DNA from 3 places in the Kribbella sp. NPDC049174 genome. Region 2 is predicted to be linked to each of the others. Evidence: predicted binding sites of a transcription regulator. Region 2 holds the regulator's gene; each other region holds the start of a gene.
What was found. The regulator HrcA, encoded in region 2, represses chaperone genes, less so after heat shock. The targets are predictions, from matches to a motif close to TTGGCACTCGNNNNNNNCGAGTGCCAA.
Positions count from the first base shown of each region.

Region 1: a site for HrcA is predicted at 1,233-1,259, ahead of ACGFIF_RS31420 (FmdB family zinc ribbon protein). Genes of this name have one in related genera too.
Region 3: a site for HrcA is predicted at 1,759-1,785, ahead of groL (chaperonin GroEL). Genes of this name have one in related genera too.

Region 1 covers NZ_JBICSZ010000007.1:352,305-355,579, forward strand. The annotation lists gene ACGFIF_RS31415 (hypothetical protein) at 1-547, opposite strand, end outside; gene ACGFIF_RS31420 (FmdB family zinc ribbon protein) at 865-1,212, opposite strand; gene ACGFIF_RS31425 (penicillin acylase family protein) at 1,400-3,275, shown strand, end outside.
Region 2 covers NZ_JBICSZ010000001.1:186,596-189,870, forward strand. The annotation lists gene ACGFIF_RS00870 (ThuA domain-containing protein) at 1-30, shown strand, start outside; gene ACGFIF_RS00875 (Gfo/Idh/MocA family protein) at 15-1,118, shown strand; gene hrcA (heat-inducible transcriptional repressor HrcA) at 1,243-2,265, shown strand; gene dnaJ (molecular chaperone DnaJ) at 2,458-3,275, shown strand, end outside.
Region 3 covers NZ_JBICSZ010000007.1:13,052-16,326, reverse strand. The annotation lists gene groL (chaperonin GroEL) at 1-1,578, opposite strand, end outside; gene ACGFIF_RS29830 (GNAT family N-acetyltransferase) at 1,810-2,370, shown strand; gene ACGFIF_RS29825 (DsbA family protein) at 2,671-3,243, shown strand; gene ACGFIF_RS29820 (MmcQ/YjbR family DNA-binding protein) at 3,218-3,275, opposite strand, start outside.

The sequences.
Region 1 (3,275 bases), on a different contig from region 2:
CGTCGGGGCTGGTGGCGACCACGATCAGCGCGCCGGAGGTCGTCGTACGTGGGGAGGGTAGGGCGACCACGCGGACGGCTCTGGCGAGGAGGCGTGCGGAGTCGGCCGGTGTGCTGGTGGCGGCGTACAGGTTGATGTGGTCGCCGACGCGGAGGAGCGCGCTGATGTCAGGGTCGGCGATGCGGAACGGGTACGCGAGGAAGTCCTTGGGAACTGATACCGGCGCGAGGAAGCGGGCGTCGGTGAGTGGTTCGCCGGATCTGACTGGGCCGCTGAGGACGCGTGCTGTTAGGTCGGTGCCGGGTTTGAGGGCTCCGTCGGGGACGGCGGTGGTGGGTAGGTCGAGGGTGCGGAGGTCGGAGTTGGCGGGCACGGCTCCGCCGGCTAAATCGCGGGCGGCGGCTAGCACGGCGACGGTTGGCGGGGGTGGAGGGGAGAGGGCGGCGAGGCCGAAGTACACAGCTGCCGCGGCGGTCGCGCCGGCCAGCAGTCGGCGATGCCATCGTGCGGCGCGGATCAGGTCACGAAGTGGGGAAGGGATTCTCATGCCAGAGAAAGTACGAGTTTCCCGATCCCCCGCCTGCTGGTTATCCACAGCCGGGGGCGGCATGCCGGGTGGTCGGCAGGCGGGGAGTGAGGTGGGGCGGGGGAGTGAGGTAGCCGGGACGTCGCGGCGCCGGGGGGACTGGGCGACCGGAACGCGGTGAGGCTGGGGAGATAGGTGCCGGGACGTCGTTGAGCCGGGCAGGTGAGGCCCTGGACGTGGTGCGGCTCGGGACGTGAGCCGGACGGCGAGGTGAGCCGGCCGGAAGTTGAGTTGGCCGGGGCGCGTGGTGGCGTGGTGCCGCCGAGGGGCGGCGGGGTTCAGGCGGCGCTGGACTTGGTGTTTGACGAGGTGCCGCTCGACGAGGGGGAGGACGAACCGCTCGAGGAGGCTGAGCTCGACGACGAGGAGCTGGAGTCGGAGGAGGACGTCGAGGATGAGCCGGACGAAGATGCGGCGTCGGACTTGGCTGCGACTGTGCTCTTGCCGGAGTTGCGGCTGTCGTTGCGGTAGAAGCCGGAACCCTTGAAGACGACGCCGACGGCGTTGAAGACCTTGCGCAGGGTGCCCTGGCACGCCGGGCAGACGGTCAGCGCGTCGTCCGTGAAGCTCTGACGCACCTCGAGCGCCTCGCCGCAGTCGGTGCACTGGTACTGGTACGTCGGCACGGTTCGTTCCCTTCAGGCCGTTGGCACTCCTACTACTCGACTGCTAATAATGCTCCAGCAAGCCGAACTATTCCAACTCGGGCGTGGGATACCTCAACTCAGCGTGGTTGTCCACCGGACGCAGAGCAACGCAAAGTTGTGCGGTACCCCATTTGGGGCGGGGCCCGGCATTCTCTACGGTTGGTCCGTGCGTCGCCTGCTACGAGTCGTCATCATCAGCGGAATCGCCCTCGCCACGGTCCTCGTGGTGATCGCGGGAACCGTCGTTTTCGTCGTCCGCCACTCCTTCCCGACGTATGACGGAACGATCGAGCTGACCGGTCTCGACGCCGACGTCGAGGTCGTCCGGGACGCCAACGGCATCCCGCAGATCTACGCGGACAGCCCGAGTGACCTGTTCGCCGCACAGGGGTATGTGCACGCGCAGGACCGCTTCTTCGAGATGGACTTCCGCCGCCACGTCACCGCCGGCCGGCTGTCGGAGCTCTTCGGCTCCGACGCGCTGGAGACGGACAAGTTCGTCCGCACGCTCGGCTGGCGCAAGGTCGCGGAGAAGGAGCTCGGCCTGCTCAGCCCGTCCACCCGGCAGTACCTGGACGACTACGCCCGCGGCGTCAACTCGTACCTGGACACGCACAGCGGCTCCGGTCTCAGCCTCGAGTACGCCGTCCTGTCGCTGAAGGGCACCGACTACCGCCCGGAGCCGTGGACCGCGGCCGACTCGCTGGCCTGGTTGAAGGCGATGGCGTGGGACCTCGGCGGCAACATGGACGAGGAGATCACCCGGACGAAGCTGCTGGCGACGTACACGGCGCGCAACATCGAGAGTCTCTACCCGCCGTACCCGTACGACCGGAACGAGCCGATCATGTCCACCGGCGCGGTCGGCAGCGACGGCAAGTTCACCACCGCGCCGCTCGCCTCGGAGGCCCGCCGCGGGATGCTGACCAAGGACCTGCTCAAGTCGCTGGACACGGTCGACAAGGTGGCCAAGGGCCTCCCGCAGCTCCTCGGCCGCGGTGACGGCATCGGCTCGAACTCGTGGGTCGTCTCCGGCGACCACACCACCACCGGCAAGCCGCTGCTGGCCAACGACCCGCACCTCGGTGCGACCATGCCGGGGATCTGGACCCAGGTCGGTCTGCACTGCAACAACGTCGGCCAGGCCTGTCCGTACGACGTCTCGGGCTTCAGCTTCTCGGGATTGCCCGGGGTGGTGATCGGCCACAACAACGCGATCTCCTGGGGCTTCACGAATCTCGACCCGGACGTCACCGACCTCTACCTCGAGCGCGTCGACGGCAACAACGTGCTCTACAACAACAAGTGGCGGGCGATGGCGACCCGCGAGGAGACGTTCAAGGTCGCCGGCCAGGACGAGCCGGTGAAGATCACCGTCCGCGAGACCCGGCACGGTCCGCTCATCTCCGACGTCGGCGAGGACCAGCGCGAGACCGGCGAGACGGCCGCCAAACAGGGCAAGTACCCGACCGCGTACGGCGTCGCGATCCAGTGGACCGCCCTGAACCCGGGCCGCACCGCCGACGCCCTGTTCGCGATGAACCGGGCCCAGAACTGGACCCAGTTCCGCGCCGCCGCCCAGCTGTTCCAGGTCCCTTCGCAGAACCTGGTGTACGCCGACACCGAAGGCCACATCGGCTACCAGGCCCCCGGTCTGATCCCGATCCGGAAGACCGGCCGGGGCGACTGGCCGGTGCCGGGCTGGGACCCGAAGTACCACTGGACCGGGTACATCCCGTTCGCTGCGCTGCCCACCGAGTTCGATCCCGCGGACGGGATCATCGTGACCGCGAACCAGGCGGTGGTACCGCGGACGTACACGTACTACCTGACCAACGACTGGGACTACGGCTACCGCTCGCAGCAGATCCTCGACCGGATCAAGGCCGCCGGGAAGCTGGACGCGAACGCGATGGCGTCGATCCAGCTGGACACCAAGAACCGCGCTGCCGAGATGCTGGTGCCGTACCTGCTCCAGATCGGCATCGACGACGACTTCCAGCGTCAAGGGCAGGACACACTGCGGGACTGGGACTTCACCC
Region 2 (3,275 bases):
GAGCGGGGGCTGCTGTGGGCGAGCAAGTGACGCGCGTCGGCATCGTCGGCACCGGGGTCATCTCCGGGACGTACCTCGACCACCTGGCCAAGCTGCCCGGTGTCGACGTGGTCGCGGTCGCCGACCTCGACGTCAGCCGCGCCCAGGCGATCGCCGACAAGAATCCGGGCATCCGGGCGCTGTCGTCGGACGCCCTGTACGCCGCCGACGACGTCGACATCGTCGTGAACCTGACCATCCCGGCCGCACATGCCGCCGTGCACCAGGCCGCGATGGAGGCCGGCAAGCACGTGTACGGCGAGAAGCCGCTGGCCGTGGACCGCGCCGAGGCCGAGCCGCTGCTGAAGTACGCGGCCGCCAACAACCTGCGCGTCGGCTGCGCGCCCGACACCGTGCTCGGCACCGGCACCCAGACCGCCCGGGTCGCCATCGACCGCGGCGACATCGGCGTACCGACCGCCGCGACCGCGTCATTTGTCACCCCCGGCCACGAGCTGTGGCACCCGGCGCCGGAGTTCTACTACCAGCCCGGCGGCGGTCCGGTGCTCGACATGGGTCCGTACTACGTGACGAGCCTGGTCACCCTCCTCGGGCCGGTGCGACGGGTCACCGCTCGCGCTGGGCAGTCGCAGCAGCAGCGGAAGATCCACACCGGTCCGCGAGCCGGGGAGACCTTCCCGGTCCAGGTGCCGACGCACGTGACCGGCGTACTGGAGCACGAGTCCGGAGCGCTGACCACGCTGCTGATGTCGTTCGACGTGTGGGCCGCGCGGCTGCCGCGGATCGAGGTACATGGGACCGAGGGCAGTCTGTCGGTGCCGGACCCGAACGGCTTCGACGGCACGGTGGAGATCGCCACCGCCACGAACCGTGACTGGTCCGAACTCCCCGTAGCCGGTGGGTACGCCGGAGCCGGCCGGGGCGTCGGTGTCGCGGACATGGCCCGTGCGATCCGCACCGGCGAGCCACACCGGGCCGACGGCGCGCTGGCCTACCACGTGCTCGACGTACTGGAGTCAGTGCTGGAAGCAGCGGCCCAGGACCAGCCGGTGGACGTCGCGAGTACGGTCGACCGCCCGGCCGCCGTACCGTTGGGTGCGTCTCCCGAAATCGCCTGAGACCCGTCCCACGCCGCGATCTGGCGCTGGCGGCTACTACGGCTCGGTAGACTGGCACTCGGATCATTTGAGTGCCAGGGGTCCGCTGACTGTCGACGGTCGATGGCGAGAGAGGGTGGTGCGCGTGCTCGACGAACGCAAGCTGGATGTTCTCCGCGCCATCGTCGAGGACTATGTGGCGACCCACGAGCCGGTCGGTTCGAAGACGCTGGTGGACCGTCACAACCTCGGCGTGTCGCCGGCGACCGTGCGCAACGACATGGCCGCGCTGGAGGAGGAGGGGTACATCACCCAGCCGCACACCAGCGCCGGCCGGATCCCGACCGACGCCGGCTACCGGCTGTTCGTGGACAAGCTGAGCACGGTCAAGACCCTGACCGCGGCCGAGAAGAAGGCGATCACCTCCTTCCTGGCCGGCGCGGTCGACCTGGACGACGTCGTACGCCGTACGGTCCGGCTGCTCGCCCAGATCACCCGCCAGGTCGCGATCGTGCAGTACCCGTCGCTGAACCGGTCGAGCGTGCGGCACATCGAGGTGGTCACGATGACACCGCGCCGCCTGCTGCTGGTGCTGATCACCAGCACCGGCCGGGTCGAGCAGCGGATCGTCGAACCGCCGCACGACGTCGACGAGCAGTTGATCGCGGACCTGCGGTCCCGGCTCAACTCCGCGCTGGCCGGACAACGGCTGACCGATGCGACCACGTCCCTGGTCGCGGTCACCGATCTGTTCGCGCCGGCCGACCGTCCGCTGGTGGCGGCGATCGTGACGACGCTGCTGGAGACGTTCACCGACGAGGTCGGCGAGCAGCGGATCGCGGTCGGCGGCGCGGCCAACCTGACCCGGTACGGCGACGACTTCGAGCGCAACGTGAAGCCGGTGCTGGAGGCGCTGGAGGAGCACGTCATCCTGCTCAAGTTGCTCGGTGAGGCAACCAACCCGCAGACCCTCACGGTCCGCATCGGGCACGAGAACCCGTACGAGGAACTGGCCACCACCTCGGTGGTCGCGACCGGGTACGGGTCCAAGTCGGAGGCGCTGGCCACACTCGGCATCGTCGGCCCGACCCACATGGACTATCCGAGCACGATGGGCGCCGTACGCGCCGTCGCCCGCTACGTCAGCCAGATCCTGGCCGACACATAGGAGGGGGTGTCTGATGGTCCAACGCCTACTGCGCGGCACTCGGCACGGCACCTCGGCGCACTGGAGCAAAGGCCACGATGGATCCGCATCGAGGCCTTCACTCCAGCACGCCGAGCCACCGCACCGAGCACCTGCTCGCTACGGCGCTGGACCATCAGACACCCCCTACACCACCAACCCCTGGTCTGGAGTATGAGCACCGATTACTACGCTGTCCTGGGCGTCAGCCGTGACGCTTCACCGGACGAGATCAAGAAGGCGTACCGCAAGCTGGCCCGCCAGTACCACCCGGACGTGAACGACTCCGAGGACGCGCACCACAAGTTCCAGGAGATCGGCCGCGCCTTCCAGGTGCTGAGCGACCCGCAGAAGCGGCAGATGCACGATCTCGGCGGTGACCCGTTCGCGACCGCCGGCGCGAGCGGCGGGCCCGGTGGGTTCGGCCAGGCCTTCACGTTCACCGACATCATGGACGCCTTCTTCGGCCAGACCGGCGGGGCCACCCGCGGGCCGCGGCCGCGGACCCGGCGCGGCCAGGACGCGCTGATCCCGCTGCGGATCGACCTGGCCGAGGCCGCGTTCGGCACCACCCGGGAGCTGAAGGTCGACACCGCCGTCCTGTGCCCGACCTGTTCGGGGTCCGGTGCGGCGGCCGGTTCCGAGCCGGTCACCTGCGAGATCTGCCACGGCCGCGGCGAGGTCACCCACACCCAGCGCTCGTTCCTCGGCGAGGTGCGGACGATGCGGCCGTGCCCGAACTGCCGCGGCTTCGGCACGACCATCCCGAACCCGTGCGTCGAGTGCGCCGGCGACGGCCGGGTCCGGTCCCGTCGTACCGTCACCGTGAAGATCCCCGGCGGCGTGGACACCGGCACCCGGGTGCAGCTGTCCGGCCAGGGCGAGGTCGGCCCCGGCGGCGGCCCGGCCGGCGACCTGTACGTCGAGATCGAGGTCGAGCCGCACGACATCTTCACCCGCAACGGCGACGACCTGCACTGCACCGTCACCCT
Region 3 (3,275 bases), on a different contig from region 2:
GGCCTTCTCCGGCTTGTCGGCGATGACCGCCTCGGTGGTGAGGAACAGGGCCGCGATCGAGGCCGCGTTCTGCAGTGCCGAGCGGGTCACCTTGGCCGGGTCGATGATGCCGGTGGCGATCAGGTCGACGTACTCGCCGGTGGCGGCGTTGAGGCCCCAGCCCGGCTCGAGGTTGCGGACCTTCTCCACCACGACGCCGCCCTCGAGGCCGGCGTTCACGGCGATCTGCTTCAACGGCGCCTCGACCGCGGACCGCACGATGGCGGCACCGGTGGCCTCGTCACCGTCGAGCTCCAGCTTCTCGAACGCGATCACGGACGCCTGCAGCAGGGCCACGCCGCCGCCGGCGACGATGCCCTCCTCGACGGCCGCCTTTGCGTTGCGAACGGCGTCCTCGATGCGGTGCTTGCGCTCCTTCAGCTCGACCTCGGTGGCCGCGCCGACCTTGATCACCGCAACGCCACCGGCCAGCTTGGCCAGCCGCTCCTGCAGCTTCTCGCGGTCGTAGTCGGAGTCCGACTTCTCGATCTCGGCGCGGATCTGGTTCACCCGGCCGGCGATCTGGTCCGCGTCGCCCTCGCCCTCGACGATGGTCGTCTCGTCCTTGGTGACGACGATCTTGCGGGCCTGGCCGAGCAGTTCCAGGTCGACGGAGTCGAGCTTGAGGCCGACCTCCTCGGAGATCACCTCGCCGCCGGTGAGGACGGCGATGTCGACCAGCATGGCCTTGCGGCGGTCACCGAAGCCCGGCGCCTTGACGGCGACGGCCTTGAAGGTGCCCTTGATCTTGTTGACGACCAGGGTGGCCAGGGCCTCGCCCTCGATGTCCTCGGCGATGATGGCCAGCGGCTTGCCGGTCTGCATCACCTTCTCCAGCACCGGGACCAGGTCCTTGATGCTGGAGATCTTGCTGTTCACGATCAGGATGTACGGGTCGTCGAGGACCGCTTCCATCCGCTCCGTGTCAGTCACGAAGTACGGCGAGATGTAGCCCTTGTCGAAGCGCATACCCTCGGTGAGCTCGAGCTCGAGGCCGAAGGTGTTGCTCTCCTCGACGGTGATGACGCCTTCCTTGCCGACCTTGTCCATCGCCTCGGCGATGATCTGGCCGACCTGGTTGTCGGCAGCCGAGATCGACGCGGTCGCGGCGATCTGCTCCCGGGTCTCCACCGGCTTGGCCAGCGCCAGCAGCTGCTCGCTGACGGCCTCGGTCGCCTTCTCGATGCCCTTCTTCAGGCTCATCGGGTTGGCACCGGCCGCGACGTTGCGCAGACCCTCGCGGACGAGAGCCTGAGCCAGCACGGTGGCGGTGGTGGTGCCGTCACCAGCGACGTCGTCGGTCTTCTTCGCAACTTCCTTGACGAGCTCGGCCCCGATCTTCTCGTACGGGTCCTCGAGCTCGATCTCCTTGGCGATGGAGACACCGTCGTTGGTGATCGTGGGGGCGCCCCACTTCTTCTCCAGGACGACGTTGCGGCCCTTCGGGCCAAGCGTCACCTTGACGGCGTCGGCGAGGGTGTTCATACCCCGCTCGAGGCCGCGGCGCGCCTCTTCATTGAAAGAAATCAGCTTGGGCATTCTCCGCGAGTCCTCCCGCGTCGAGTATTTGTGGTTCAGCCGGCCGGATGCCCGCGACGGACGGCGCCACACCGCGGCGGTCACGTCCCGCCACGCTCCGGCACCTCATCGAGGCCGTCTTCTTGCACACTCCGGGGCAGCGAGTCTTATCACTCTCACCCATGGAGTGCTAACCAAGTATTAGCACTCGCCCCAAACGAGTGCAAGCCAGCCCCTCGCTACCGTAGGCCCATGGTGGACGTGCGAGCAGCCGGTCCGGACGCATGGCAGGACGTCGCCGCGGTGATGGGTGAGCGCGGCGATCCGGCCCGCTGCTTCTGTCAGTACTTCCGCCTGCGCGGACGGCAGTGGGACACCGCCACCCGCGAGAGCAACCGCCGCGACCTCCGCGAGCAGGTCTGCACGGCCGATGTCCCGCCCGGTGTCCTCGCGTACGACGGCACGACGCCGGTCGGCTGGTGCGCGGTCGCGCCGCGGACGGCGTACCCGCGAGTGGAGGTGTCGCCCAACTGGCGGACCGACCACCCGGATGCCTGGGTGATCACGTGCTTCGTCGTGCCGGTGGGCCACCGCCGCCAAGGCCTGGCCGGGGAGCTCGCGCTCGGCGCGGTCGAGTTCGCCCGGTCGCAGGGCGCCGCGGTGATCGAGGGCTGCGCGGTCGACACCTCGACCGCCGGCCGCGCCTCCTCGGCGGACCTCTACCGCGGCCCGCTCTCGGCGTTCCTCACCGCGGGTTTCACCGAGGTCAGCCGTACCAGCGACCGCTGGGTCCTCGTCCGCAAGCACCTCTAGGCCTGGCTGCCTTGTGTTGAAGATTAAGATTCAACCATGTAGACGGACGGGCCGAGGTTCGGCCGCGAGCACCTCTGCGAACCGATCACAGTGCGGCAGCGTGTCCTGACTGTGCGGCGGTAGCTGGTGAGCTCGGGCGGAGCCGTCGAGCGGATCGCCGCGCCGGATTCGGCACCGCGAAGACTCCGCGAGACCTTCCACCGCGATGCCGGCATCATCCTCGGCCTACCGGACGTCGGCACACAGCGGGCTCCACAGCGTCGTGACTCGCGCACAGAGTTGAGATTTCGAGGAGTTCTGATGGTTGTCGAGCACTGGTTCGACTTCGCCTGTCCCTCCAGCTACGTGGCCCAGGACCGGAACCGGATCCTGCGGGAGGGCGGGCTGGAGGTGGTCGCGCACGCGATCCGCCTCCACCCCGAGATCCGGCCGGGCGGCAAGCCGGCCGGGCCGTCGTACGACTTCCTGGCGCGTGAGGCCGAGGCGGCCGGTCTGCCGCTGCGCCGGCCGGCCCGGAGGCCGACCACGCGACCTGCGCTGGCCGCCCACGAGTGGCTCAACAGCACCCGGCCCAGGGTCGCGCAGCGATTCGCCGAGTCGGTGTTCACCGCGTACTTCGCCCATGGCCACGACGTCGCATCCGTCGACCTGCTCGCCACGCTGGCCGAGGCGGCCGGCGGGAGCGGGGCACGTCTGCGGACCGCCTTGGCCGACGGTACGGCGTACGAGGCCCTGGACCGGTCCGAGCGCCAGGCGAGGGCCAACGGCGTCACGGGCACGCCGACGTGGAACGTGCTCGGTCAGTCGGTCAGTGGTCTGCGGCCGCGGGCATGGTTCCGGGATCTGACTACTGTGCTGCGTCCAACTGGCTAACGAGACGCTTCGGGGCGCTCAGCCGCCAGGCC